DNA from 3 places in the Fictibacillus iocasae genome. Region 3 is predicted to be linked to each of the others. Evidence: riboswitches for the same ligand, from Rfam matches in the RefSeq annotation. Region 3 holds a riboswitch; each other region holds the start of a gene.

The links. A riboswitch is a leader RNA that binds a small molecule or an ion and turns the genes downstream of it on or off. The one in region 3 is predicted to bind cyclic di-GMP.
Region 1: another riboswitch for cyclic di-GMP. It lies ahead of ACFQPF_RS08550 (GGDEF domain-containing protein); the one in region 3 lies ahead of ACFQPF_RS11940 (anti-repressor SinI family protein).
Region 2: another riboswitch for cyclic di-GMP. It lies ahead of ACFQPF_RS15690 (B-box zinc finger protein); the one in region 3 lies ahead of ACFQPF_RS11940 (anti-repressor SinI family protein).

The regions. Positions count from the first base shown of each region.
Region 1 is NZ_JBHTCP010000014.1:41,087-51,093, reverse strand. Features, by position in the region: gene ACFQPF_RS08565 (exonuclease SbcCD subunit D) at 1-369, opposite strand, end outside; gene addA (helicase-exonuclease AddAB subunit AddA) at 384-4,112, opposite strand; gene addB (helicase-exonuclease AddAB subunit AddB) at 4,118-7,612, opposite strand; gene ACFQPF_RS08550 (GGDEF domain-containing protein) at 7,850-8,782, opposite strand; cyclic di-GMP riboswitch class I at 8,893-8,980, opposite strand; gene ACFQPF_RS08545 (serine/threonine protein kinase) at 9,043-9,711, opposite strand; gene ACFQPF_RS08540 (YhjD family protein) at 9,818-10,007, opposite strand, start outside.
Region 2 is NZ_JBHTCP010000049.1:124,938-134,505, forward strand. Features, by position in the region: gene ACFQPF_RS15680 (hypothetical protein) at 1-367, opposite strand, end outside; gene ACFQPF_RS15685 (Ig-like domain-containing protein) at 481-2,103, opposite strand; gene ACFQPF_RS15690 (B-box zinc finger protein) at 2,141-2,575, opposite strand; cyclic di-GMP riboswitch class I at 2,679-2,764, opposite strand; gene ACFQPF_RS15695 (D-glucuronyl C5-epimerase family protein) at 2,970-3,971, opposite strand; gene ACFQPF_RS15700 (TcaA NTF2-like domain-containing protein) at 4,197-4,775, shown strand; gene ACFQPF_RS15705 (D-glucuronyl C5-epimerase family protein) at 4,817-5,815, opposite strand; gene ACFQPF_RS15710 (S8 family serine peptidase) at 6,165-9,568, shown strand, end outside.
Region 3 is NZ_JBHTCP010000038.1:14,743-24,749, forward strand. Features, by position in the region: gene ACFQPF_RS11890 (cobalamin-binding protein) at 1-704, opposite strand, end outside; gene ACFQPF_RS11895 (divergent PAP2 family protein) at 718-1,194, opposite strand; gene ACFQPF_RS11900 (DUF309 domain-containing protein) at 1,303-1,683, shown strand; gene ACFQPF_RS11905 (leucyl aminopeptidase) at 1,740-3,236, shown strand; gene ACFQPF_RS11910 (Na+/H+ antiporter family protein) at 3,533-4,849, shown strand; gene ACFQPF_RS11915 (biotin transporter BioY) at 5,046-5,639, opposite strand; gene ACFQPF_RS11920 (hypothetical protein) at 5,801-5,950, shown strand; gene ACFQPF_RS11925 (CapA family protein) at 6,013-7,176, opposite strand; gene ACFQPF_RS11930 (hypothetical protein) at 7,466-7,708, shown strand; gene ACFQPF_RS11935 (helix-turn-helix domain-containing protein) at 7,772-8,098, opposite strand; gene ACFQPF_RS11940 (anti-repressor SinI family protein) at 8,180-8,335, opposite strand; cyclic di-GMP riboswitch class I at 8,356-8,440, opposite strand; gene kynU (kynureninase) at 8,716-9,987, shown strand; gene kynB (arylformamidase) at 10,002-10,007, shown strand, end outside.

The DNA.
Region 1 (10,007 bases), on a different contig from region 3:
CTCTCCCGTTCTTTTTGAGAACAGAGAGTAAAGATGCTTTTCAGGACTGCCAATTAGTGTAATCCCCAATTCCTTAGCCAGAGGAATTGATGCGCACAGCCGGTCTGGATGATCATGATTGCCTGAAACAGCAATAAAGTGACGATTTCCTTTATCAGATAGCCGGGCTGCGGCTTCATAAAAAAGCGTCTCCGCCACAGCCGGCGGGTTGACCGTGTCAAATACGTCGCCTGCCATCAAGATTACATCCGCTTTTTCATCATCTGCAATTTTGACGATTTCCTCCAAAAATGCGGCTTGCTCTTCCAAACGGCTTCTTCCTTCTAATGTCCGGCCAAGATGCCAGTCAGCAGTATGCAGGATTCTCATCATTACCCTCCTCTTTATTTCATCTTCAGCGTATGGCCGCCGTCGAAAAAGTACAGATAAGACTCTTTAACAGGCTGCTTGAGTATTGTTTCGATCGCTTTTACATAAAGGGCGATCTGAACGCTGTAGCGTTCCCTCAGAACACCTTCTGCTTCAGCGAATCCACCCGAGAAGCGATTGGTGATGCCATCCGTTTTATAGTCGATGAGTATATAGCCTTCTTTATCTTGTACGAGGCAGTCAATTACCCCTTGGACCAGCACTTTCTCGTTTTCATCACCTTTAAAATGAGGATTTACTTCTCTTATTGGAACCGCCATATTGAAGGGAATTTCCCTTTTTGTGCTGTCTGATTTTTTCACGATGTAACCGACCGGCGACTGAAAAAACGATATGATAGCAGTCAAATTAATGCTTTCTGCTTGTGCAGTCGTCAGGATCTCGTTCTCTTCCATTCTAGCGATCTGTTCCCTAATTTCATCTTCGCTTTCCACCGCATCTAAAGCGAGATGCTGCATCACAAGGTGCATCGCTGTGCCGGTTTCCGCAGCATTCATGGATTGGCCGCTTAAGAAAGATGGACGTTCATGCATCGGCTGACGTGCTGCCGCGACGAGGTCCCGGCTGCTGTATTCATCTATTGTTTGATGCTGTTTCTTGATCTCTGTTACGGACTGCTTTGACCTCGTCGTGCTGGATGCTGAGTGCTTATAACGCCACTTTAGCCTGTCAAGCACTGTTGGTTCCTCGTCTGCCACAACTGGAACGGGCTGCCTTGACTTTACTAGAGTAAGAAGTTCAGCTTCTTGTTCAGGCTGTACCTCCATCTCTTCATACTCTTGAGCCTGAAGGATGCTTACCTTCCAGTTTGTTTCATGAATGTACACTTCGCCCTTTCCTGCAGATGATGAACGGAGATAATCTCTTAGTGGCACGCTGTTTTTATGCCTCAGCACGCTCGGCCCAATCCAGTCCAAGTAGCTTTTCGCCTGTGCGCGTATATAATCTGGCAGCATCCAGCTCTCCTCAAACAATGCATCCTCCCAGCTCTCAGCAGATTTGGCAGCATCGTTGACCGTTCCAAGCAAATACAGCTTCTCTTTTGCCCGTGTCATGGCCACGTAGAGCACCCGCATCTCTTCAGCGATCAATTCCATCCTTTTACGCTGGGCGATGGCCAGCTTTGGCAAAGTTGGATACGTGACTCTGTATTTAGGGTTAATATAGCGTGTGCCAAGCCCTAGTTCTTTATGAAGAAGCACGTTCTCTTTTAAATCCATCATGTTAAACTGCTTGTTCAGCCCTGCTACAAAGACGACAGGAAATTCAAGACCCTTGCTTTTATGAATGGTCATGATACGCACAACGTCCTCCTGTTCACCAAGCGCCCTTGCCGCTCCTAAATCTTTTCCGCGGTCCTGCATTCTATCAATAAAACGCAAGAAGCGGAAAAGCCCCCTGAACGAAGTAGATTCGTAGGCTTTTGCCCGGTCATGCAGTGCTCTTAGGTTCGCCTGGCGCTGCTTTCCTCCGGGCATACCTCCAGCAAAGTCATAGTATCCTGTCTCGCTGTATACATTCCAAATTAAATCGGAAAGAGACCCGCCTCGTGCCCGCATTCTCCAGCGCTCAAGTGCGTCAAGAAATGCCTTCAGCTTACCGCGCCATTCTTCTCGTCCATCCTCAGCAGCACGTTCCGCCGCTTCATAATAAGAGCCTGATTTTTGCGCAAGTCGGATTAATGCCAGTTCTTCTCCCGAAAGGCCGACAATCGGGGAACGAAGAACAGCAGCAAACGGGATGTCCTGCAGCGGATTGTCAATGACTTGTAAAAGTGACATCATGACACGAATCTCAACAGCATGAAAGTACCCCGAAGAAAGCTCTGCGTAACCCGGAATGCCTTGCTGCTTGAATTCTTCCAGAATCGCTGGGGCCCATGTCTGTGTAGCGCGCAGCAGGATAACGATATCCTTATATCGGATTGGCCTCATATTTTTCGTCTGTTTGTCATACACCATAAAGGGCTTATTTCCGTCGGTCCCGACAAGCTTCTTGATTTTTTCTGCCATCACTCTAGCTTCAAGCAGCACCGTCTCCATTTCGCTCTTTTCGCTTTCGCCTTCTTCGCCGTCCTCACTCTGTACAGGCTGGCTTTTATCAATGATGAGGAGTTCCGTTTCTCTTTCTTCCGCATCAGGATAGTAGGTGGCACCATGCTTTAGTTCGGCATCTTGATCATAATCAATCTCACCGACCCGGCGGTCCATAATTTGCTTAAAGATGAAGTTGGAGACGTAAAGAACGTCTTCACGGCTTCTGAAATTCTGGGACAAGTCAATCTTCAGCCCGCTCCCCCCAGCTGAAGTGAAGGATCGGTACTTAGACAAAAACAGCATCGGCTCCGCAAGACGAAAACGGTAGATCGACTGCTTAACGTCACCAACCATGAACAGGTTGCCTTCTTCCCCATCCTTGCAAACAAGGCGGATGATGGATTCTTGAACAAAATTCGTGTCCTGATACTCATCCACGAGCACTTCAATGAACCGGTCCCTGTATTCCCGCGCGGCATCCGACGGGACAGGCTTGTCCATTACTGAGCCGGGTGCTGACAGGACTTGCAGGCAATAATGTTCCAGATCGCCAAAGTCAGCGAGACCTTTCTCTTTCTTCGCAGCACTGTACCTATCGCCGAACATGATGACTAAAGAGGCGAGTTCCTTAACAACAGGGGCCATTTCCTCTAAATGCAACACATACGAATCAGGATGACGTTCAAAATAATCTTCCTTTATCTTAGTCACTCTCTTTTTCACAGAGTCACGCATATTCTTCACTTTGTCCTTCAGTGCCGTGTCACCGTCAAATCCCCGAACTGTCTTCAGCTTATCAAATTCGAGTTTTTGAAATGCCGCGTACAGCCCGTTCCACGTTTTTGAAGCGGCCAGCAGCTTTTCCATTTCAGACACATCTCCTTCAAGCGCCGGAACATAATGCCCCGGCCCTGAAGGCGACAGCGCCGCTTCAAGCGCTTTTTCCGCATACATCTTTAATCCCGTAAGCTGCCTGGCCATGTCATCAAGCAATTCCATCGTCCATGGAAGATTTTCGATATCATTCCCATTCGTTTCATATAAAGCAGCCATATTTTGAAGCCAGCCTTCCGGATCGGGATGACTCCGGGAAAAATCATACAAAGAGAGCACAAGCTTCTGAAGTTCGAGATCGTTGCGGTCAGAGCTGTACGCGTCAACAAGCGTATAAAACGAATGCTCCTCCCCTTTGCTGTATTCTTCTTCAAACAAGTCGTCCATGACTTCCTGACGCAAAAGCTCTGCCTCGGTTTCGTCCGCAATTTTAAAGCCAGGATCCAGATCTGTCATAAAATAATACTTTCTCAGCACTTCGATACAAAAGGAGTGGAGCGTTGAAATGGAGGCTTTATTTAAAAGATTAAGCTGGCGTCTTAAATGCAAGGATGAAGGGTGACTTTTCAGCTCCTCATCCAGTGCTTCGCCGATCCTTTTTCTCATCTCCGCAGCTGCAGCGTTCGTGAACGTTACGATCAGCAGCCTGTCAACATCCGCATGCTTGTCTTTAATCATGGAAATGATCCGCTCTACAAGGACAGCCGTTTTGCCTGACCCAGCCGCAGCAGCCACAAGGATATTCTCTCCTCTGGCCGTAATGGCCTTCCACTGGTCGTCGGTCCACAGCACTCCCTCAGGCTTTGGCGTCATCGTTTTCAATTCGCCTCTCCTCCTTCTTCACAAATTCTTTCTAAAATAATGTCATCTTTTTCGTTTTTCAATTGCCGGTATGAATTGTCCTCAAACGACTCATCAAACTGGCAGACCGATTTATACGAGCAGAACGTGCAAGGCTTCTTGTTCTTTAAATCATAAGGAGAGATAGCAATATGCCCTTCTGAAATTTCGGTGCCGATTTGCTGAACCGTCTTTTTCACAAACCCACGTAATTGATGAAACTGCTCTTTAGTCGCGATAGAGCTTCTCTTATGAAATCCTTTTTGTGTCAGTTCAACAGGGATAATATCCGATTTCTTATCCATCGTATGATCCATGAGGCCGATCGCCTCCTCTTCTGCGAGCACTAGCCCCTTCATCTTGAACTTTCTGTATGCTTCCTTCTGAATTTCTTCTAATGTCATCAATTTTTTGTTAGCCAACAGTGGATTGTGAACATGGAAATACAGCACGCCTGCCGGAACAGCTTCCTCTCCAAGCCATCTGCTTGAATGTGTCACCGCCACATCTAAATACGTGAGCATCTGCAGGGCAATGCCATAATAGACCTCGCTTAAATTAAGTCCCGTTGAGCTGGATTTATAATCAATAACACGCAGCATAAGGCCGCTGTTCGATTTCGCTGTATCCACTCTGTCAATTCGTCCGATGATCTCCATTTTCGTTCCGTTTGGCAGATCATACACCAGCGGTGGCAGCTCACCGCCTCGGCCGAATCCAAGCTCCAGTCCTGCCGGGGCAAAGCCGCTCGCTCTGGCATGCTCACTTAAAATAAAAGTGGCTTTTCCAACAACATCCTTTAGCTTGCGTTTAATATAGAGCAGCCTGTTGGAGCTCAGCAGTATTTCATGCTGAAGTTTAGGCGCGAGCAGCTCCACCATGTCTCCCGCAATACGAAAAGCTTCATTCTGTGAAAGATCCTGCCACTTCATTCCGCGGCTGTCTAAAAAATCGTTCATATTCTTAAGCGCCGCATGGAAGAGCTGTCCAATATCCGGGGCCTCCAGCCGGTAAATTTCCCGTTCCTTCAGCTTGAGTCCGTATGAAGCAAACTGAGAAAACGGACACGAAGAGAACATTTCCATTCTTGAAATACTCGCAGATATGGTTGAACCATATAATTCTTCGGCAATTGAACGTTCAAGCCGTTCTTCTTGATTTTTAAAGAAAAGTCCCGACATTACGGTAGAAGCAAAATGCCTGATGTCTTTATTCTCAAGACTCCAGTTATAGACAGACCACCAGACATCCGCCATGCCATAGCCCCGTTTCCATTCACGCAATTTTCCGTTCAAATAGGCGACCGCTTTTCTCGGATGCTGAATAAATTCAAGGTCATCCTCCCACTCCGGCTCATTGTTCCAAAGCCTTTCTTTCATTTCAGGGAAAAGAGTGTGCAATCTGGCTATCACCATAGACGGCTGCAGTGTCTTTCCTTCTTCATCAGCCAGAGGATAGGATACATACAGCTTGTCAGATGCGTTCGTGAGCGATAAGTAAATAAGAAACTGTTCATCAAGCAGCTGCCTTCTGCTTGAAGGTGCCAGCTCCAATCCGTTCTGCTCGAGCATTTCCCTGTCACTCTCTGACAAAAGGCCGCCTTCTTTCGGACGTGCAGGCAGCACTCCTTCATTTACACCCAGCAGGAAATGCACTTTTACATCTGTAAATCGCGAGCGGTCCACCGTTCCGACGAGCACTTGATCAAGCGCTGGCGGAACGAGTGAGAACTTCATGCTCTCTAGACCTGTATCTAGCATTTTTGTCCACAAGGATAGAGGAATTTCTTCATCCCCTGTCATTTCCACCATTTCATCGAGCAGGTTCAGCACAGCATTCCATACTTGTCCATGCTCACGCGCTTCCTTCAGCCTGTCGTTTTCCTCCGCTTTCAGGCGCAACGCGTCAAGCTTAGCGGGAATTTCCATTCTTTCCAGAAAATAAAAAAGGGCTGCGCAATAATCTCGGACCGTTTTTCCTGTTTTAAAATCACGTGACAATCGTTTAATAGGTGCAACAATGATTTCTCTTAGCTCGTTCAGCTCGTTTTCCTTTTGCTGGTCAGAATCTGTCCTTGCTGCTTCTCCTTCTTCAAGGCCGCGGATTCGCACATACTTCCAAGGTTTAGGATCTGTCCAGCGGCTCCCTTGAATGCCGAGTGCCAGACAATAGTTTTCCAGCTGATCCATTCCTTTTCTCAGCTCTTTAACCGTTCTTGTACGGTCACCTGGATAAAGAAGATCTGTTTTCACCGCACGAAAAACCGCTTCATATCGCCAGTTCTTGCTGATGATATCCAGCACCGAACGAATCAGCTCCACTAGAGGATGGTGCAGCATCGACTTTTTCTGATCGACAAAGACAGGGATCTCATATTCTTCAAATACCGTTTCAATAACCGATTGATAAGAAGCAGAGTTCCGCACGGAGATGGAAATATCACGAAACCTGTACATTTCATCACGAACAAGCCGCAATATTTCTCGAGCTGCTCCTTCTGCCTCTGCCCGCAATGAAACAGCGGAATAAAGCTTTAAACCCTCTGTATCCATTGATTTAACTTCAGGGCGGGTATCAAAGTGGCGCTCTAAATGAAGCAAAGCAGGTGACTTAAATCTTTCAGGAGTGGCAAGAAGAACATTTTCTTCTATTTTGACACCATTTTCCTTCGCCATATTGACTAACTGGATAAACGTTGAAGATGTCATATGGAATAGATCCAGTTCATGAGGTGCAGCATGATGGCTCTCCACGTCACCAGTCAATGCAACCGTTACTTTTTTGGCGTATTTCATCAGCATCGCAAGCACTTCTTTTTCTTGCGGAGTAAAGGAGTGGAAGCCGTCAATATAAATCTCGCACTCTCGTATGTAGGGTGAATGAGGGATCTTTTCAACAAGTAGACGGAGATAATCTTCTGAGTCAACATAATTTGCCGCAAGAGCGTTTTCCAGTTCATTGTAAATAAGTCCAAGGTCAGAAAGCTTGTCTTGAAGTACATTCTTTGTGCTTTCTTTCCCTGCAAAATACTGAAGCGAAGAAGCATGACCATTCACTTCATCAGGAGTGATGCAATAACGTTTCAACTCTGTCATCATCAGTTCAAGCAACTCATAAAACCCTGTCTGATCAGAGGACTTCTTAAAGATCCTTAACTCTTCACGGCGATGTTCAATGATTTTGCGCAGCATCATATGAATACCTGTACTGGTAATATGCGTTCGAGTCATGCCGCCCATGTCGCCAAGAACCTTCCATGCCAGACGGGAGAAGCTGAAGACTTGTGCCCTTATCATTCCGTTCATACCAGGTGCAGAGGATAGCTTATACTCTGATTGAAACGTCATCTGATCAGGCACTAAATAGATAATCGGTTCCCCTGCTGGATCTTCTGTTAAGCGTTCAATGATTTCATTCATCATCCGCTCTGATTTGCCCGTTCCTGAACGTCCCAGCATAAATCGCAAACTCATTTATCTCACAATCCTTTCGCCCATTTCTTATCTCTACATTATCGCATACTCCTACTCTGAACAAAACATGCGTTCGAATGGAAAAAATGGAAAGTGACGAAATTAAAAGAGGCCGCATCAATAAGCAGATGCGACCTCTAGTAAACGTACAAATCATTTTGGAGAAGATGAAGGATTGCCTTGCAAAAACATAGCATTCGTTGATAGCTTTCACACTTTATCACAACGTATTTTTTTCTATCTTTTTATACTTTTTTTACTGTCATACATTCTTTTGTCCGCCAAATGAAGGTAGTCATCGATTCGTTCTCCTGCATCTGGCTTAAGTTCTATGGCCCCGTATGCAAGTGAAACGTATTTCTTCCAATTACTTAACCTTTTTTCAATCTTGACAGCTGTTTCATAGGCTTCCTGCTCGGTTGCTCCTGGAAGCAGGAAGACAAACTCGTCGCCGCCGAATCGGAAGCCGTAATCAAGAGACTGCTCTTGGGCCAGCCATGCAATATGGCACAGGAGCTCGTCCCCTTTATTATGGCCGAATTCATCGTTTACATATTTAAAATTATTCACATCGAGCATGAGGAGCGTCAGAGGCTGTTCCATGCACGCGGACTCATTAATCCGATCATCCAGGCAATCATAGAAATAGCGCCGGTTATATAAGTTAGTCAACGGATCACGAATGCTGATTTCTTTTAAATCCATGAATTGCTGTGAACAAAAGCCGCTTAAGAAACCGGTTAAAGAATGGTGGCTGATCTCGTTCCAACGCTCCAATACATGGAGCTGGACTTCCATCTCTTCATCCGACAGCACCTTCTTCACTTCCAGCAGGACGGCGTTTCGAATACTTTTGGTAAAGCACCCTAATGAACGGTATGGAATTTTCTGATGCTTCACAAACTGGATACCAGATTGAAAGGCACTTTCCTCTGATTTTTTTAAAAATCCTTTATATCGCCGCTCAGGCAGAAACACGCCTCGACAATTCGCATGAAGCATTTTTTGTACCGTATGTTCATACGGTGTGAGTGATGATGTGAGAAATAAATTAAAATATTTTGCCGTTTTTAGTTCGCCCAAATGATGATCGATCATGGTAGGGATGGCGTCCACATGTTTTGTATACAGCTTTTTCCGCAACTCTTGCCAATACTTTTCTCTGGCCATGTAAATCCCTCAAATCTCTTTGTTTGATCAAACATGTATCCGTGCTGAAACAGCACAAAAAAACTGCTCCCCAAAAAGGAAGCAGCTCTAGCATGCAGCCGATCGTCCCCTTTGGCAACCCGGCTGCCTTCGCTGTTGTTCAGCATTAGACCCGTGGCTTTGCGTCCCATTCTTTCAAATGGTTTGCCTTGAAAAACAAAGGTATAATATTAATTTATAGTGATTATATCCTATACAGGAGGATATTTCCAACTTTTTATCTAGTTCTTTGTACCTTTTTTACCAATTTTACTTATTTTTCTATACCACCTGTACCCGATTCTCACCACATTTAATACATTATATGGGATTTTTATAGGAAAACGGTATAGGGTATGCCTATACAACTTGTGATACGCGGCTTTTAAATCCTTCCATTTTCCACAGTCTTCCTTCACTAAAAAGTCCGAGACATCGACGATCACACCATGTCCATTGGAAATCATGACGTTCTTTCCATGAACATCGTGTGGATACAATCCACGCTGGCGTGCATAATCGAGCGCTGCATCAATCTCATCAATGATCGTTGGCTCAATTTTCATCCCTTTATGAACACAATCAAATAAAGTCGTCCCAAAAATTCGCTTTAACACTAAAAATCGTTCCCCATAATAATAGCATTGGGAATACCCGCGATGTCGGCCTAGGCGGCTGTATACCTCTATCTCGTCCTTTATGCCTTCTTTCGCCCTTCCGTATATCTTTACCACATAATCCATATGATCCGGATGAGCAAAAACCGCAGCATAATTTCCGCACCCCAGCACAATCCACGGCTTTGGATACGTTATCGTTTTGACTGGATCAAACTCATCATCACTGACAATCACAGCCTCTTTATCTAGTGCTTCTGCAAGCTTAATAAATTCCTGCAGCTTCTCTATCATAATCCGACCTCGACTTTCACTTTCCGTTGTTAGACCATTTCTTTCTTAGTGTATACACGGTCAAGCCAAAAAGTCGCCAATTATTTTTCTCACCCTAAGCAAATCGTTAAGTAGAGGGATATTTCTTCAATAAGAAATGCTCAATAAGGGTTTCTGCTTTGTTTCGCAAGTGTACGTTTGGAAACCTCATTACTTCCCGATAGCCTCTAATAAAAATTTCATACTCCGTAAGGTCATCAAGACGTTTTCCGTCCATGACTTTTATTTTCCTTGATAGCATCTGTTTTCTCGTTTCA
Region 2 (9,568 bases), on a different contig from region 3:
TCACGACACCATTTACCGTTTTAGTCTTTAAAGGAATCCCCCTGTTTTTACCCTTAGTGTAACTTGAACCGTATATGTTCTCCTCGCGAATATGCATTGTAGAGTAGTTTTTTCTTTGTACATACAATACCTTTGATTCCCACATTTTCACCAGACGTTCCTTGTACTGTGTTGCTATCCAATCCAATGGTAGATAGTAAGTACCGCCTGAATCATAAGGTTTACCTTCTAATAAGAATGGTTGTAAGTCCGGATCCGATACGACCTCATTATCGAACTTGAACACAAGTGAAGTTGCACTAACCTTTTCTGAAATGTAAGGAAATAAACTCAACAATAAAATAATAATTAAAAGAAATTTCTTCATAAATTACCTCCTATAGTTTAATCCACCAAAATTAACATCAACTTATACATGAAAATGTTTCTTTAAAATATCAAAAAACCAGTCTCCTTCTCGTTGAAGGAGGCTGGTAAATATTATTTAACTTTTATTGTTATTGTTTTCCCTTTGTTGCCTACGCTGTCTTTAGCAAATAGAACAATGGTTGTTCCCTTTTTTTGATTTTTAATTTTCAAGCTAAATTTCCCTTTTGCATCAGCCTTGCCTGCCCCAATGATCTTGCTGCCCACTTGAGCATAAACGGTTGATCCTGCTTCAGACCGACCAGAAATCGTTTTTGATGTAGCTTTTACTCCATTCACTGCAGGAGCCGCAGGGGCAATTTTGTCAACTACCGTTATTGTTACATTTTTCGTTCCATATAGATTCTTTGCACTGATTTCCACTTTAGCACCCGCATTTTGCTTAGGAATGTTAGCTGAGAAATCGCCTTTATGATTAGAAGCCGTCTTATAATCTTTTCCTGCTAACTTTAACACTACTTCAGTATATGGGGCTGTTTTCCCTACAACTTTGGTAGTTAAGTTCGTTACCGGACTTACTGTTAAATTTGGAAGAAGACTAGGCGCTGTGACTGTAAGTTTATACTTACCAGAATTCAAAGTATACTCACTGTTATTGAACACTTTTATATAGTAATTTCCTGGTTTCAAGGTAATGCTTTCAATATACTTTGCCGGATTTTGTGAATCACCGCTGAAGTAATCACTTGTTACTTTATTGTTTTCTTCATCATACACAACAATTGACGTTGTTGAATCTACGTAAGAAGTAAGATCTACTTTGACTTCCATTGTTCTCTGAACTGAAACCTTGTAAAAATCAGATGAATCGTTCCAAGACAGAAATCCTGTTATTGGCTGGTAAAAGGTGATGGACTGCGCTTCTACTGTACCGTTGTTCGGTTCGGTATCATTATTTCCAGCATAATTAATGCTTGTTGTAAGCTGATATTTTCCAGTGTTTAAAGTATATTCTGAATTGTTATAGATAGATATGTAATAATTCCCCGGTTCTAAATCGACATAATTGTTATATTTAGCAGGGGAGAGGGAACTGCCATTAAAATAATCACTAAATACTTTTTCGTTTTCTTCATCGGTCATTTTAATTGTGGTAGTAGAATCCACGAATGATGATAAATTCACATGTACTCTTCCCGCTTTATCAACAGTCAATTTATAAACATCTACTGAGTCATTCCAAGATAAAAAACCTGTAACAGATTTGTTATAGAAAAGAGGCTGAGCTTCAACAGTACCATTATTGGGCTCTGCTTCATTATTACCAGCCTGTGAAAAAGACACTTGAAGTGTGAAATCACCTGTATGCTTCAAATATTCATTGTATTCTCCAACCTTCAAGCGGTATGTCCCTGCCTCAAGATCAACCCAGTCGTTATGCTTACCTGGAGTAGAAGAAGAACTTGTAAAGTAGTCTCCAAAAACTTTAACATTGTTGCTGTCATATAATTTGAAGTGGGTGGTTGATTTTACATAAGAAGTGATGTCAATGGATACCCTCCCTGCACTTGGCACTGTGAAAAAGAACTCTTTTTCCTGTTCTTGTTCAGTAAGTGAACCAGAGACAAAAGTTAGGACTCCATTTGCTGCTTGTACGTTTTCAACTTGGAAGATAGAAATGAGAAGAAAAGTAAGTGCAGTTAGTGTAATAACGATTTTGTTTAATTTAAACATCATGTACCCTCCTTGTTATTAACTGATTCTTTGTTTAACGTTATGCGGCATTTGTGTATTCTGCGAGTTGTTTCGCTTCTTTTAGACCCTTTACAATTTTCATTACCTGAAATGGAAGTACAAATACTCCAATTACCATAGACAATCCTAATTTAATTAAGAAATAGATGACCCAGCCCATTAATGGCATGAATAGAAAGATATTTGGAGTAATCTTATTCAATGCACTCCATCCCCACGGTACACCTGCCAATGCAATAGCTAACATAAAGCCTTCTGTTAATCCAAAGGCAAATAATACAGTCATAATAATGGCATTACGAATTAATATGGATTTCTGTTCGCTTACTTGGTTTAGTACGCACGAATCGCATGATGGATAGGTAAATTTTTCACTGCAATTTGGACATAATGCCTTTCCGCAAACCGTACATGTCGAAACCGCGTCCATTTCATAATGTTTATAGCATTTCATTTTAGACTCCCCCTCGTTGTTTTGTTACTTTAATAACTTCCTATTTCTATCAACCTCCCAAACAAAAAAGCCATGGCTAAACAGCCACAGCATACTTAAGAACTATGGCAACCTGACGATCATAGCGTAAAACGCCTTAGACTCACGGCTTTGCGTCCTTCCCTTTCGAAAAGTTTGCCTTTTTCATAATTATTCAATTAAAGGTAAATATTACTATACACTTAGTATAATGGAACCTATTTCCTATGTAAACACTAAAATATATAGGCTATTTTTCCACCTTTAGATCTGTGCTAATTGTAGGTGTTTACGCTAAGCCCAAACATTAATGGGTTCATTAAAAAAAGAAAAGCTCCAGCAAACACAATAGCTAGAGCTTCTCTCATCATCTCTTTTATTTCACATACCCCGCCCACCGTCTGTAATAGGTGAGGTAGGTTTTGTCGTTGGATATCGTGTATAGGGCGTGCATTTGGAAGATGTGAATCGCGTGGTACATCGGGACGACGTGCGGCTGCTGTTTCATGGTGAGATGGCTGAGGTCGTAGGATGTGAAGCCGCCGATGTCGTACTTTGGCAAAATTTTCTTGATTGCGATCAGTCCTTTTTGCTGCAAATAGTACTGCGCCGTCTTTTGGCCGTAATCTGCCTTTACGCCAAGCTTCATCCAGTCATAAAGACCGAACATGGCGTATACGAATCCGTTCAGTGTGTAATTGTCTGGGTTGCTGATGTATTCTTCAAAAAATCCGTATTCATTGTACGATTTTCCGAGTGCGCGCAGGTTCGTGTATGTGCCGCCTCTTGACTTGGCGCGGGTCATGAACGCGAGGCATTTTTTCCCTGTTTCCAAATATTTGACGTCCTTTGTTAAGTGATACGCTCTTGAATATACGCTCAGCGCCTGGCCTTGAGCCATAGCTGAGTACCAACCAGGCTGGTATTTCACGCGAAGATGCTTGATCTCGTAATAGAAATCATAACGAAGCGATCCGTCCGGCTTTTGGTATAGCACTAAAGCATTCGCATACTTGAGAAAGCGGGCTTTGTTTGCTTCATTCTTTGTTCTGACATACTTGCCGTGTTCGGAGAGTGCCATCTGGGCGATTGTAACCGGGTTGTACTGGTACTTGTCATAATACTTCACCATTGGGATGCCTTGGGCGTCCATTTTGATTCGAGACATTTGGAAAACTTTTTGGCTGAGATTGAAATAGTCGCCTTGCGGGGTATAGGGAGCGAGTTTGTGGGCGTATTGGTAGTTGTTCTTCTTGTAGGTAGCAACTGACTTTTTGACGAGTGCAGAATAATCTGCGGCGTAGCTCGGAATGGCCATCGAAAATAACATGACCGCAGCGATTGTTAGCACAACGGCTGTCTTATAAAACTCCTTCAATTGAACTATTCCCCCTGCTCTTATTGTGATGAACTGCCTTTTTCATACTATACCAATAATTACCACAACACATGATAATATTATACTAATGTAACAAAAATTGTAACTTTCTTTACATTTACATATCATTTACATTTTCTTCATTTCATTTTTTGTTGAAATAACCCGATATAACGGGGGAAGTTTCGGTTTGGACAAGAGAGGACGATCAAGTTGTTGGAGTATGTGACGAGGTTTGGGGCTGTAACCATTGTACTATCATGTGTTTTCGCATTTATCTTCGCCTGGCTGCTATTTGGACTCTCGGTGAAACGGTCCTTGGCGGTCAGTCTCGTTGCCCTCGTCATGCTGATGTCTCCGTTTCAGCTGCTGCAGGGCAAATTGGAAAGCCTGGAAAAAGCCAAGAAACAGGCAGAACATCTCGTGACGGAAACAGTGTATGCGGATTCCTATGTTGAGGGGGCGTCTGTTGCCTCCGTCGAGGAAAAAACGGCGTATGAATTTGTGAAACAATACATTAAAGCCTATGCTGAAGCCGTTAACACTGGAGACTTCAGCAAAGCCCAGCCATTCCTGCTGCCACAAAGTGAGGTTTATATTTCACAAAAGAAAAATGCGGAAGAACAGCATAAAAAAGGATTGTCGTCTGAAAACGTTCTTCCCTTGACTTACTCTCACTTTCAACAGACAGGCGATGACCGGTATGAGCTGAAGGTGACCGAAGACTCGACCGGTACGATTTGGTTGTATGAACTAAGCTCCCAGAAAGATTCATTAACCATTTCGGAAATCCGTAAACCATAACATTAAAGCCCCGAATCAGACGCTGATTCGGGGCTTGTCTATTAATCTACATATTTCGCCCAGCGTTTGTGGTAGCTGAGGAAGGTTTTGTCTTTCGTAATCGTGTACAATCCGTAAATCTGGTAAAGGTGGACAGCGTGGTACATCGGCACGACGTGAGGCTGCTGCTTTCTCGTCAGGTGGCTTAGGTCATAGGACGTGAAGCCGCCGATATCGTATTTTGGCAGGATTACTTTTAATACTTTGATGCCATGCTCCAAGTGCTGCTGCGCTCTTTTCTGGCCGTAATCCTCTTTTACACCGAGCTTCATCCAGTCATACAGGCCGAACAATGTGTACACATAGCCGTTCAGCGTGAAGTTATCGGGCGTCGTGATGTATTCCTCGAAGAATCCGTATTGCTTGTAGCTTGGCCCAAGTGAGCGCATGTTCGTATATGTTCCGCCGTTGGACTTCGCTTTCATCAAGAACTGCAAACACTTCTTACCTGCTTCCAGGTATTTAACATCCTTCGTTAAGTGATACGCACGCGAATACACGCTTAGCGCCTGCCCTTGAGCCATCGCAGAAATCCAGCCTGGCTGAAACTTCGCCTTTAAATGCTTGATCTCGTAATAAAAATCGTAACGAAGCGAGCCCTCCTCCTGCTGATACGCAACAAGTGCATCCGCATATTGCAGGAATCTCGTCATGTGCCCCGGCTTTTGGGTTCTCACATACTTCCCATGCTCAGACAATCCCATTTGTGCGATCGTCACTGGATTGTACTGGTATTTGTCATAATACTTCACCATCGGAATGCCTTTTGCATCCATTTTAATACGCGACATTTGAAAAATCTTCCCGCTAAGGTTGAAATAATCACCCTGAGGCGTATACTGAGCAAGTTTATGCTTGTACTCATAATTGTTTTTCTTATACGTCGCCACCGACTTTTTGACCAACGCAGAATGCCCCGCCGCATAACCAGGCGCAGCTGCCGCAACGGTAACCATGAATACCGTCAACACAGACACCGCCCATTTCATTACATGTTTCACTTTCTCTCTCCTATCTGGAAATTGCACGTTCGATTTCCGATCCTTTTTCAGTTGGGCTGAGTATAATTTATATCGGTTAAATTTAAAGCTATTTTAAGTTTCTAATATTGATTTCAGTATAAAAAGAATAAATATTAATTAACGGTGTAAATACATCCTTACATTAAATGTTCCTAGTATTACGATCTAAGTTTGATGAACTTAAGCCTAGTCATGGAATAGTTAGTTTTCTTCCAGCCATATGTAATATCATTGAATTTTTATTTACTATTTAAATTCCAAAAATTTCTACCGATATAATCTTTGGAAAAGACTAAGTCTTTTTACCTAAAAAGAAGGAGAGATAAATTTGCAAAACACAAAAAATAGGTTATTTTCACTAACTATGGCTGGCCTGCTTACAGTATCCACCCTGTTACCAAGTATCACGTTTGCACAGGAAACCAAAAGTTCTGTTAAGCCAACTGCCCAGCAACAAAGCGGCCAAGCTAAAATAAAAAAAAGTAAGTGGGCTAAGTCAAATGACGAACAAGGAAAGGAAATTGTGAATAGGTCTCCTCGCGATACTAGTACTCAAGATCAAAGACTCCTCGCTAAAACCAGAGGTGCTAATAAAAATAAAGAAATGTATATAAAAGACGAAATTATTATTAAAATGAAATCCGGTGTTTCTTCAGAATCATTCTATAAGACGAATAATTTAAAGCTTAAGACGAAATTAAAATCGATTAAAGCTGATGTAGTTAAACTACCAAGTGGACAAGATGCAAATATAGTAGCAAAAAAATTAGCCAAAGATCCTAAAATAGCTTCTGTACAACCTAATTTTAAGTACTATCAGTCAAATTTTAATGATCCATTGTTTGATCAGCTATGGGGTCTTAACAATACGGGACAAGTGATAAAAGAAAACTCCGGTACAGAAGATATTGATATAAACCTTCCCGAAACTGTCAACTATCTTCAAGGTGAAAATTTACAAAAAAATGTCGTTGCTGTTATAGATACAGGTATAGATATTAATCATGACGACTTAAAAGATGTTATATGGAGAAATAGTAAAGAACAACTAAACGGAAAAGATGATGATAATAACGGATATATAGATGATATTAATGGGTTTGATTTCTATCATTACGATAATACCGTATTTGACAAACATGACGGAGATGAACATGGCACCCATGTAGCTGGTACAATTGCAGGCTCTATTAACAATGGAATTGGTATTACGGGAATTGCTCCTAATGTAGAAATAATGTCATTAAAGTTTCTTGGTCCTGATGGAGGATCAACGGAAGGTGCTATTCAAGCAGTAGAATATGCAACAAAAATGGGCGTGAAAATATCTAACAATAGCTGGGGCGGAGGTGCATATGACGTCTTTTTAAAAGAAGCAATCGAAAATTCGGGAATGTTGTTTGTAGCCGCAGCTGGAAACGATGGAGTAGATAACGACTTTTATGAACATTATCCATCTAATTATGACTGTTCAAATATTCTGTCTGTAGCTGCAATTGATAACAATGGTCAACTGGCCGGTTTTTCTAATTATGGATATAATTCTGTAGATGTTGCTGCGCCAGGTGTAGATATTTTAAGTACTTTTCCTAGAAAATATGCATACGGTGCAGCTGCACAAATTGTAGGTGACAATTTCAAGGCAATCTTTAATGGATTTGGATTTGAAAATTTTACAGATAATGCTGAAAGACAAGAAGCTTTTAACCAAGCTTTAGATTTTTTAAATGTAGACACAGCTCAGAAGATACTCCTTGTTGATGATGATGAGTCAGTTAATAATGACTTTCCTGATTATTCAAATGTATATTCTCAACTTTTATCAAACCACTCAGATAAAGTTACAAAAATTGAGGTTGATCCGATGTCAAGTGGTCCTGACTTAGTTACATTAAATGATTATGATATCGTTATTTGGATGACAGGTGATGGATTTGGCGCCGGTAATCCTGAAATAACAGCACTAACAGATTGGGATTTAGTAAACTTGACACAATTTTTAAGTTCAGGCAAATCTCTTGTTCTTTCTGGACAAGACATATTATGGAATCAAGAAACTACCTCTTTTGTGAATGAAGTATTAGGGTTGGAAGTCATTGGAGAAGACTCTGCCAGATCAGTTTATGGTACTAGTCAGTCAATATATGAGAATATGACTTTTAAAGTTGGAGGAGCACCTTACGTAGATTTAATTTCGCCTTTAAATGGGGATAAAGCAAAAATTAATCTTATCTATCCTGAACAAGCTGATTATGAAAACGCTTATGATTATTTAAGTGGTACATCTATGGCCACTCCACATGTCACTGGACTTGCAGCATTATTGTTAGGAAAGTTTCCTAATTTATATCCTGAAGAACTAATCATGGCAATTGAAAATTCAGGAGAAACTCTCCCAGATCTTGAAGGCTACTTTAAAACGGGGAAAATAATTAATGCATATAAAACTCTTCAGTTTAGTAAAGAAGATTTTAGTCAATTTGATAACGATATTCCAGGAGTTGCAATGCATGACTATATCGTCCAAAACCAACTAGATTCTAATATAGAATTTAATGATAGAGATGATGTCTACTTCATTAAACTGAAAGCTGGTCAAGAATTATCACTTAAATTGCAAGCAAAGTTGGGTACTGATTTTGATCTTTATGTTTACGATTCTTCTGCTTATTCCGTTAATTCAGGATATGGCATGATTGCTTATTCTGAAAATAATGGAACATCATCAGAATCTATAAGTTTTAGAGCCCCTGTTGATGGAATATATTACATTAATGTTTATGGATTTAACGGCTCTGGAAATTATACTTTAATAGAGGGCAATATTGCCGGAGAATATGAGAATACAAGCAATGTTGTAAGTTATGAGGGGTTGTGGAAAACAGTTCCTAGTACGTCTTCTTCAGGAGGAAGCATCTCTGAATTAAATTCAAATGGAAGCGTATCTTTTAACTTTAACGGAAACGGAATAGAATTATTTGGTAACAAAGGACCGAATTTTGGATATGCAGATATTTATATAGATAATCACTTTATAGAAATGGTTTCTTTATATCAACCTACAAGCACCTCAAAGAACTCTATCTATCGAAATTTCAATCTCTCAGATGGTCGACATACACTTACAATCCGATGGACAGGTAACTTTGATTCAAAAGCAAGGAAAACAAGCACAGCTATTAATGTTGATAAATTCACGGTCAAAATGCCACCACCTGAAGCACCTAATAACGTTAAAGTTTCTTATAATAATATAGCTGCGGCACCTAAAGTCACATGGAATGCAGAATCCAAGGCTACTGTGGGCTATAAAGTCTATCGTAAAGAGATTACTACAACACCTACACAGTATACTTCCATCACAGCAACCCCTATATCAGATACTGAGTATCTAGATAAGACTGCTGTAAAAGGTAAGAAATACTCTTACTATGTTGCAGCAGTTGGATTCGGAAATTTTGAATCTAGTCCTAAAAATGCCATAGAATATATTTATGATGATGATGTACCAGGCATGCTTCTTACTGCAAATGGGGTCAATGGAAGTGTAGATGCAGAAGATGATATGTTAGATGTTTGGAATGCACAAATTGATTTAAACAAGTTATACGAGTTTAAAGTTAGTGGAAATGTTGAACTAAAGCTATATGATAAAGCCACAACGTCACTATCTTCGCCTACTGCAAAGTTAATCAGCACGAGTGTAAATGGTAAATTGTCATTTAGCACTCT
Region 3 (10,007 bases):
AATAAGTTTTCATCCAGTACATGGATGTTACGTTGGACAAGGGCCTTCAATTCATTCCATCCTGGACGTTTATACAATAATTCAGGCTTCATTTTAGAGGTTTGGACCCCTACCCAAACCATGCAAATATGGTCAGGGTTTTTTAAACGAACCTCTTCCCAGTCAGATTGAAAGCTCTCCGTTTGTTTGTCTGCAAATGCATTCCTTCCTCCTGCAAGAACCGATAATTCCGTGAGCCAGTTCTTTTGTCCAGGTGTGAAAACAGGCTTTGGCCACCATTCAAAATATAAAGAAGGCCGATGGGAAACGTGAGAAGCGAAGGACTTATATTCGCCCATTAGCTTACGGGCACGAGCCGCTATCGTGTTCGCTTGATCAAGTTTCCCTGTGCGTGCCCCTAAATCAAGCAGGTCGTTTAAGATGTCCTCGAAAGTCTGCGGATTGTACACAACATGAGGAATACGGCGCTTGTTGAGTTCAGCAACATTTTTCTCCATGCCAGGAACGCTCAAACTGGCGAGAACGAGATCTGGCTGAAGGCTGGTGACTACATCCATGTCGATGGACAAATCCGGTCCGACGCGAGGCAGTGCGTTCACTGTCTCAGGAAAATCGGAGAAATCATCCACTCCTACAAGCTGTGGAATCAAGTCTAAATAGTGAAGAAGCTCTGTGTTGCTCGGGCAAAGCGATACGATTTTAATTCTGCATTCCTCCCTAAGAAAAGAAAACCGCTGAAAGAACGAGCGTCTGTACAATACCAAGAAGAGCTCCGAAGAACACCTCGCTCGGCCTGTGTCCTAGCATCTCCTTCAACTCTTTTGTCTTTTCACTGTCCTCCTGAAGCTGAGCGGTCTCTTTCACATGCTTTTTAAAATCTTCTACTAAATCATTCAATACCGTAGCCTGTTCTCCTGCATGCCAGCGGATTCCTTTAGCGTCATACATGACGATGATCGCGAACATAGCGGCTATAGCAAATAAGGCTGTATCAAGTCCTTCCTGAACGCCTACAGCGGTAGCAAGTGAAGTGACAGATGCAGAGTGGGAGCTTGGCATTCCGCCGGTTGTGAAGAACAGCTGCCATTTTACCTGCCTTGTATGAAAAAAAGCGATGGGAATCTTCAAGAACTGAGCAGAGAAGACACCGAGAAGGGCTGCGATTAAAGGGAAATTGCTTAATAGTCCAGTCATATTTGAGTGCTCCTGTTTTTCAGATTAGGGAATGGATGGTATACAGGCAGGTTACCCGATTTCTGTCTTTGGTAATCTTTGATATAGTGAAGAAAAGGAGGAGACATTATGGACGGTGCTGTTTATCCGGAAGAGTACTATGAATTTTTCGTCTCCTTCAATGAAGGTGATTATTATACCTGTCATGATTTGCTGGAGGAACTGTGGCTTACCGATAAGAGCAACCTGTTCTTAAAAGGCCTCCTGCAGATGAGCGTAGCGCTATATCATTACAGCTATGGAAATGTTAAAGGTGCCAGGCTGATGATGGATGCAGGGTATACCTATTTACAGCACTACACGCCTTATTGGTGGGGACTAAATGTGGATAACGTCTTATATTATATAATAAAATGCCGCTCTCTTATGCCTGAAGAGACCGATCGAATTCCATTTGAGCAAGTCTATCAGCTCCCCCGTCTTCCCGAAATATATTTATATATGGAATAGAAGGGACCGCTTTCGACATAAACTGGCTACACAAGGGTGATAAAAAGGAGGCTGCCATGATCTTTGATTGCAAGCTGCCGTTTACAGAAGAGAAAGACGAAGAAGTGCTGCTTATTGGCTTGTTCTCGGAGCCGACACTGACAGGTGAAGCAGCAGAGATCAATAGCAGGCTTGGCGGATACCTGACATATCTATTAAAAAGCGGAGAAATTTCCAGCAGTCCGAAAAAAATAAATAAACTGTACACACTGGGAAAGATGAAAACGAAAAAGCTGCTTATGATCGGATTGGGGAAAAAAGAAGATCTGACGTATGAGATATTGAGAAGTGCTTTCGGCAAAGCATTTCAAATGCTAAAAAATGAAAGGGCCATCTCCGCTTCAGTCATTCTTAAAACGTTCGAAAACAACCTGTTAAAGACAGAAAAAATTGCTCATGCATTAGCAGACGCTGCTATTTGTGCAAGCTACACGTTTAATGACTATAAGCAAAGACCAAACAGAGTGGATAAGAAGCTCGAAAAAGTCATCGTTTATGGGGACCGAGCGGCACAGAGCGGGCTTGAAACTGGCAGAGCGTTCGGACTCGGAATCGAGAAGGCGAGAAATCTGGTGAACACGCCAGCCAACTTGATGACCCCGTCTGATTTAGCAGAAGAAGCAGTCAACATCGCGCAATCGCATGGCATGGAATACGAAGTGCTCGAGCGTGGTGACATGGAGATGCTTGGAATGGGGGCAATTCTAGCAGTCAGTCAGGGTTCAAATGAATCCCCAAAAATGATCACAGTTAAATATAAGGGCCTAGCAGAATGGGAGAATGTATTATGCTTTGTCGGAAAAGGATTAACGTTTGATTCAGGAGGCTACTCGATTAAGCCGGCAGCAAGCATGCCTGACATGAAGAGTGACATGGGGGGCAGCGCCTCCGTGATCGGTGCGATGGAGGTGATCGGAAGGCTAAAACCAGCCATTAATGCGATGTTCGTCATTCCATCATGTGAAAATCTCATATCAGGCTCTGCTATGAAACCAGGAGATGTCATTACGTCACTCAGCGGAAAAACGATTGAAGTGCGCAACACGGATGCAGAAGGGCGCCTCATTCTGGCCGATGCCATCACCTATGCTAAGGAGCAAGGCGCGTCGTATATCGTGGATGTTGCCACCCTGACAGGCGGGGCACTGATTGCACTCGGTGACTGCACAACCGGAGCGCTCACAAACAACGATGAATGGTACGAGAGAATCCGTACAGCAGCATCCGAAGAAGGTGAACTGATTTGGCTGATGCCAAGTTTTCAGCCATATAAGGATATGCTGAAGACGAGTGATGTGGCGGATCTGAACAACTCAGCCGGCAAACTCGCCCATATGATTACAGGCGGACTGTTCGTTGGGGAGTTTGCAGGAGACACGCCATGGGTGCACTTAGACATTGCCGGTACGGCTTTCTCGGGTAAAAGCTCCGATCTTGGACCGAGGGGGGCTACAGGCGTCATGGTGCGTACTCTTTCACGAATGGCCGTAGCGTTTTCTAATAAAACGATATAAGGAAAGCTGCAGGCAACCTGTTAAAGGCTGCCGGCAGCTTTTTTTCACTTTAAGAAAGTATAACTTTTTAACAGTGAAGACTCCACGCAGTCAAAAAGTTTAGAAACAAAGTATAAAGGCAACTAAGGCTGACTTAAAGGCATGGCGTCCTACAAGTTTTCTTTACATTAATGCGCAAGGGCGCGGTCATACGATAATAATAGCGAGTGGTTGACAAGAACACATTGTCATGATAGTTTATTAGAGATTTATCGTGTTAATGATTTAGTGTATTAAAGCAAACAGGAGGAAACACCATGAATTCAGTCATCATTGCGATCGTTGTCATGCTCGGATTAAGCCTTATGCGCATACATGTAGTGCTAGCTCTAATCGTTGGGGCCGTAACAGGAGGGCTCTTCAGCGGACTTGGGCTGCAAAAAACAATAGAAGTGTTCAGCGAGGGCCTAGGTTCAAATGCTGTTGTCGCTTTAAGCTATGCCTTACTCGGAAGCTTTGCTGTGGCTCTATCAAGAACAGGCCTGCCTGATCTCATCGTAAAGAAAGCCATCGCATTAGTAAAAAAAGAGGGAGAGTCAGAAAGGAAAACAGGATCAAAGGTCATATTGCTGTTTATCATCCTGATGCTATCCTCTTTCTCGCAAAACGTCATCCCGATCCATATCGCCATCATTCCGATCTTTATTCCGCCATTGCTTCTCGTTCTTAATGCGTTAAGAATAGATAGAAGGCTGACAGCAACCGTCATCACGTTCGGATTAATCACGCCATATATGTGGTTTCCAGTTGGATTTGGAGGAATATTCCACGAGATCATTCAAACGAACATGAAGGCAAGCGGAATGGACATTTCTATGGACAGCATCCCTTCCGCGATGACCATTCCGTCGCTTGGCATGATTGCAGGTCTGTTAGTTGCTGTTTTTTTCACGTACCGCAAACCTAGAGTGTATGAAGACAAGGAAGTCACACTGACCAAGACAAGTGAAGGTTATACAATGCGTTCTATTGTGACTGCCGCGGCTGCCATTTTTGCCGTCATTATCGTCCAGATTCAAACGGACTCGATGATCTTTGGTGCTTTATCAGGAATTGTTATCCTCTATTTAAGCGGTCAGATGAAGATAAGTCAGTCTGATCAAATTCTGACGGAGGGCATGAAAATGATGTCATTCATCGGATTCGTCATGCTGTCGGCAGCAGGCTTTGCTGCTGTTATGAACGCCTCAGGAGACGTTGAATCACTCGTTAAGCAAAGTGCTAAGTTAATTGGAGATAACACAGCGGCAGGCGTACTCATGATGCTATTGATCGGACTGCTCGTGACAATGGGTATCGGTTCTTCGTTCTCCACCGTTCCGATCATTACAGCGATATTCGTCCCATTATGTGCGGCATTAGGCTTAAGCGAGATGGCTACGATCGCACTCATTGGTACTGCCGGAGCATTAGGAGATGCAGGATCGCCTGCATCGGACAGCACACTTGGACCCACTTCTGGTCTTAATGCCGACGGCCAGCACCATCACATTTGGGATACGTGTGTGCCAACATTTATTCACTACAATATCCCGCTCATCATCTTCGGTTTTATCGCAGCGATGGTGCTGTAATCCGCGTTATCTTTATATTTTTTTTGGGGTCCGGTACTTGTTTTCCCTGTTCTAGCACTGCTGCAGTCTGTGGAAGACAAGTACCAGACCCTTATATCAAAAAAAAGCCGCCGCCAAGGTCCGTTGACTGACCTTGACGGCGGCTTTTTCTTACAGGGCAACTAAGGCTGACGCGAAAGGCGTCAGGCAAATTTTATTACGCGGCCTTTTTGCTTGTAGCAGCCGGGCGGGATTTTGAAACGGCTTTGTGAATCCTTGGAGCAAGTATGGCCGTTAAGATTGTAAGGAAGGTATCCTTTGGCAGGAATGGGAGCATGCCTTTCCATGTGCCGAAATACGTTACGCCCTTAACGCCCATCCATGTTGACAGGGCAACATATAGATAGGATGTCCCGATTACATAGTTGACCAGTAATCCGGCAAATGCAGCAACCGTATACGTTAACATAGTAGGACGTTCTGACAGCTCGACTATTTTTCCTGCCGCGTAGGCTGCAAGGATAAAAGAAAGAATGAAACCGAATGTCGGACCGACAAGAACATCAAACCCACCTGAAAATTTAGCGAACACCGGTGCGCCAGCAAGGCCAACGAGGGCATACACAGTCATCGAAATAGCGCCGAGCCTGCTTCCAAGAAGAATCCCTCCTAATATACAGAAAAAGGTTTGGAGGGTAAGTGGAACTTTGCCGAATACAAGTGCCGGTATCCAGTTCGTAATATTGGCGCCAATAGCCATCAGTGCCACAAATAATGCGGCAAGTGTTAGATCAGCCGTTCTTAATTTCATACATATCCACCTCTGCAAAATTGTAATAGTAAGTATATGTTAATCGTATACGAGGGAAAACTTCATTGTCAACTTGATTTTTTTTTAGGTTAACTTTATTTGGCATGAAATAAACGAACAGTGCAGACAATAGGAAGAAGAAAAAAGGAGGTCATAACAAGATGGATAAACGTAAACATTCTAGAGATGCCGCTGCGAAAAATAACGCTACACCTACAGAAAGCATGACAAGTATGGAGAACAGTGACGCAGCATTTTCAGATGAATTAAAGGAAAGAGATACACAAAGTCCGCGTTCAAAGGGCAAATAATGGATTAATTTTTCTCAATAAAAAGGATGTCTCGGCACTAGGCGAGACATCCTTTTTATTGTCTAATCAAACGACAGCTCTTGCATATAACGGTTCATGTGTTGTTTTATTTCTTCAAACACTTCCTTTTTTTCAGGAAGCTCTGACAGTGGCCATATTACGTATTGGCTGTCAACATAAGTTGGAGTAAAGCGGGGAGAGTGAACCATTACTGTTTTTCTCTTGCCGTCCATTTTCTTTGAAACGGAGACGTGTATAATCCCCCCAAGATCCTTGTAATCCCCGCGCTGGCCGGAAAGAAAATTTCCGAGAGAATAAGCGACGAATGCCTTAGAGCCATCTTTGCGGGAAATCCATTTTACTGGCTGCAGCACGTGTGGATGATGGCCGATTATGACATCAGCACCCGCATCAGCTGCCAGTTTGGCAAGGGCTTCTTGTTCTGGATTTGGAAGCCGCTCGTATTCATTGCCAAAGTGTAAGCTGACCACAACCGCATCTGACAGCTTCTTTGCCTCGGACACTTCTCGTTTAACTAACTCGGGTTGAATTAAATTAACGAGATGATCTTTTCCTTCTGGAACGGGTATGCCATTTGTTCCATACGTGTAGCTTAAAAATGAAAAGGTGATGTTGTTTTTTCTGATGAGCCGCAAATCGGTTTTGTCTTCGGGAGAACGGAAAGCACCTGTATAGGCCATTCCGATTGTGTTCCAATGTTCAATAGCGCTCAAGATAACTTTTTCGCCCCGGTCTAACGTATGATTATTGGCTATCGTAACGAGATCGACTCCATTTTCTTTCAGTGCATCTCCCACTTCAGCGGGTGAATTGAACGATGGATAGCTCGATAACCCATGCTTTACTCCACCAATCATCGTTTCTTGATTGGCTATTGTAATGTCGCTCGACGTTAATTCATCTTTAACCTGTCTGAACATGGGGCTGAAATGGTATGTGCCGTCAGGATTTGCCGCTTTGTCATATACTCTGTCATGAATGAGGATATCGCCTACAGCGGATATAGTCGCAGTATATTCCTCATGCTTGGCAGGTTCTGGTGGTAAAGGCTTCTGTGGCGGATTGGTTTGTTCATGAAACGATGTATCTTTGACCGGCGGTTTATTTCCTGTTTGGTCGTGGTGCTGTTTTTGCTGCTGAACGAATATAAATAAACCAAAAAAGAAAACAAGAAATACCGCGGTTGCGATCAGTGTTTTATTCATGCGTTTTGCCCCCTATGCCTTTAATACTAGGCAATAAGACAGGAATTGCCAATCTTTTTAACACGTTAAGGAAGCATAACTTTTTAACAGAGTCGGAAATCGATGCAGTCGAAAGGTTTAGGAATAAAGGCTAAAGGCAGCTAAAGCTCGGTTAAGTGCATAGCGTTCGTCCATTTTTCTTTAAAATGTTCACAAAAGAGAACGAAAAAACTGTACTTGTTCTTTGCTGTCGTGTATCATTTAATAAAATCGTTCTTTTTTAAGAACGAAACTAAGGAGGCATACCTTTATGATTCGGAATGATGAGAAGGATCAATATATCAGTTTCACAGGGCGCCATTTCGTTAAGCTGTATTACAAAGGTGAAAATATGTGTGAACTATATATCGATCATGAATATAAAGGTTTGGCCCCTTTTCTTTATACAGTAAGAAAGCTGAGGCAGCTGGAAAGAAGTTGGCTCCTTGCTATGAAAAACGTTCAGCCTTATCATTTTAAAGAAATTAAACCATTTATTGATATATCTATTTGAGGCGGTGAGTAGAGGGTTTGTTAAATACAGCAACCAAAAAAGCCAGTCGGCAATGAGACTGGCTTATTTTTGTGCGTTCTTCCATCTATTAAATTCAAGAAACTCTTTAAATTGTTCTTTGCTGACACCAGAGCCCATGGCTTCTTTTACTAAATCTGCCCATTCGGCGTCCAGGTCTTTATCATTTACTTCCGTTCGGTCATTTAGGAAATTCTCAACAGGAACATCTAAAACAGCAGAAAGCTTTTCTAAGAGCTGAACAGATGGGTTTTGTTGAATGTTTCGCTCAAGTGAACTTAAGTAGGATTTCGCTATTCCAGCTTTTTCGGCTAATGCAGATAATGAGAGTCCTTTTTGTTTGCGGTATTTTTTTACAAATTCACCGATCATTTTTATCCCTCTTTTTTACTAGAAGCGTTTCATCAATTATACATTTGGCTTCTTTTTCTGTAAATAGAACAAAAGTGGGGATTAGATCGTCTGCTCCTCCAACAAGGAAGGCGGTGTCACGCAGGAAGTGTTTTGAATGAATTGGCGCACTTCTTCAATATTCAATCCAAGTTCTTTTGCTTCCATCACTAATTCTACCCATTCACCATCCAATTGATCTGCCAGTAAAGTTGTCATCAGTACCTCCTGAAATGTTTCCAGGTAATCCAGCCGTCATAGTTTGTGAACGTTAGACCTGTGATTTTGCGTCCATGTTTTTCAACATGTTTGCCTTTTTCTGAATGGATTTGAGTTGAGTGTGAGCCATCGTATGTACAGTTAATTAGTACCCTTTCAGTATAGGGCTTAATACCTTTTTAACGTGTCGGAATGTGCTGTCATATTCACGTTTTTTTTCGCTATTTTTCATGAAAATGTGACAATTTTTCAGACTGATTCCTGTATTGTTTACCAAAGGTTAACGTATAACACTAGATACTAATCCGGAAAACAACTTAATTCTTCCACACGGTCTCCTTTTTGATTACTATGAAGATAGAATCTTGATTGGGGGAAAAATGGTGCTGAATAAAGAGTATGCGCTTACATTAGATAGGCAGGATGAATTAAGAAGGTTCCGTGATGAGTTTTACCTTCCAAAAGGAAAATGGTATATGGACGGCAATTCGCTCGGGCTTTTATCGAAAAGGGCTGAGAGTACGCTGGTTAAGTCGCTTGAAGACTGGAAGCTTTATGGTATTGATGGCTGGATGAACGGGGCTTATCCATGGTTCCATTTAAGTGAGCAGGTAGGTGCGAAGCTCTCAGGAATTATTGGAGCGCGGCCAGAGGAAGTGGTCGCTGCGAGCTCGACCACCGTCAACCTTCATCAGCTGGTGTCTACCTTCTACAAACCATCAGGAGTGAAAACAAAAATTCTAGCTGATGAATTGACTTTCCCTTCCGACATTTATGCCCTGCAAAGTCAGCTTATGTTAAAAGGATATGATTATGAAAGCGAACTGATCCAGGTAAAAAGCGATGATGGATTGACGCTTTCAGAAGAGACAATCATCAGCCATATGACAGAGGAGGTCGCCTTGATCCTTCTCCCCTCTGTACTTTATAGAAGCGGACAGCTGCTTGATATGCAGCGCTTGACGAAAGAGGCGCATAGACGTGGAATCATCATCGGTTTTGACCTATGCCATTCAATTGGGGCTGTTCCTCATGAGTTAAGTGACTGGGGTGTGGATTTTGCGTTCTGGTGCAATTATAAATATTTGAACGGAGGTCCGGGAAGCACAGCAGGACTGTATGTCAACCAACGACATGCTGGAATAAGGCCGGGTCTCTCAGGCTGGTTCGGCTCAGAGAAGAGCAAGCAGTTTGATATGAAGCACACGTTCACACCATCGCCATCTGCTGGGGCTTATCAGATTGGTACGCCTCACGTATTCAGTACAGCCCCTCTTATCGGTTCGCTCGAGCTTTTTGAAGAAGCGGGCATAGATCGAGTTCGGTCTAAATCGCTTCAGCTTACGAGGTTCATGATGGATTTGATTCGCCAGGAATTGATGAATTTTGGCTTTACGATTGGCAACCCTTTTGAAGACGAGAGACGGGGCGGTCATGTGGCATTGCAGCATAAAGAAGCCGCAAGAGTTTGTAAAAGTTTAAAAGAGATGGGAGTCATACCGGACTTTCGCTCTCCGGATGTGATCAGGCTTGCCCCTGCCGCACTATACACCTCATTTACAGATGTTTACGAAACGATTGCTGTATTAAAAGGCATTATGCAAGAAAAGCATTATGAACAGTATGAAAACATACGCGAAGTCATCGCTTAAGGAGCTGCGGCCGAATGAAG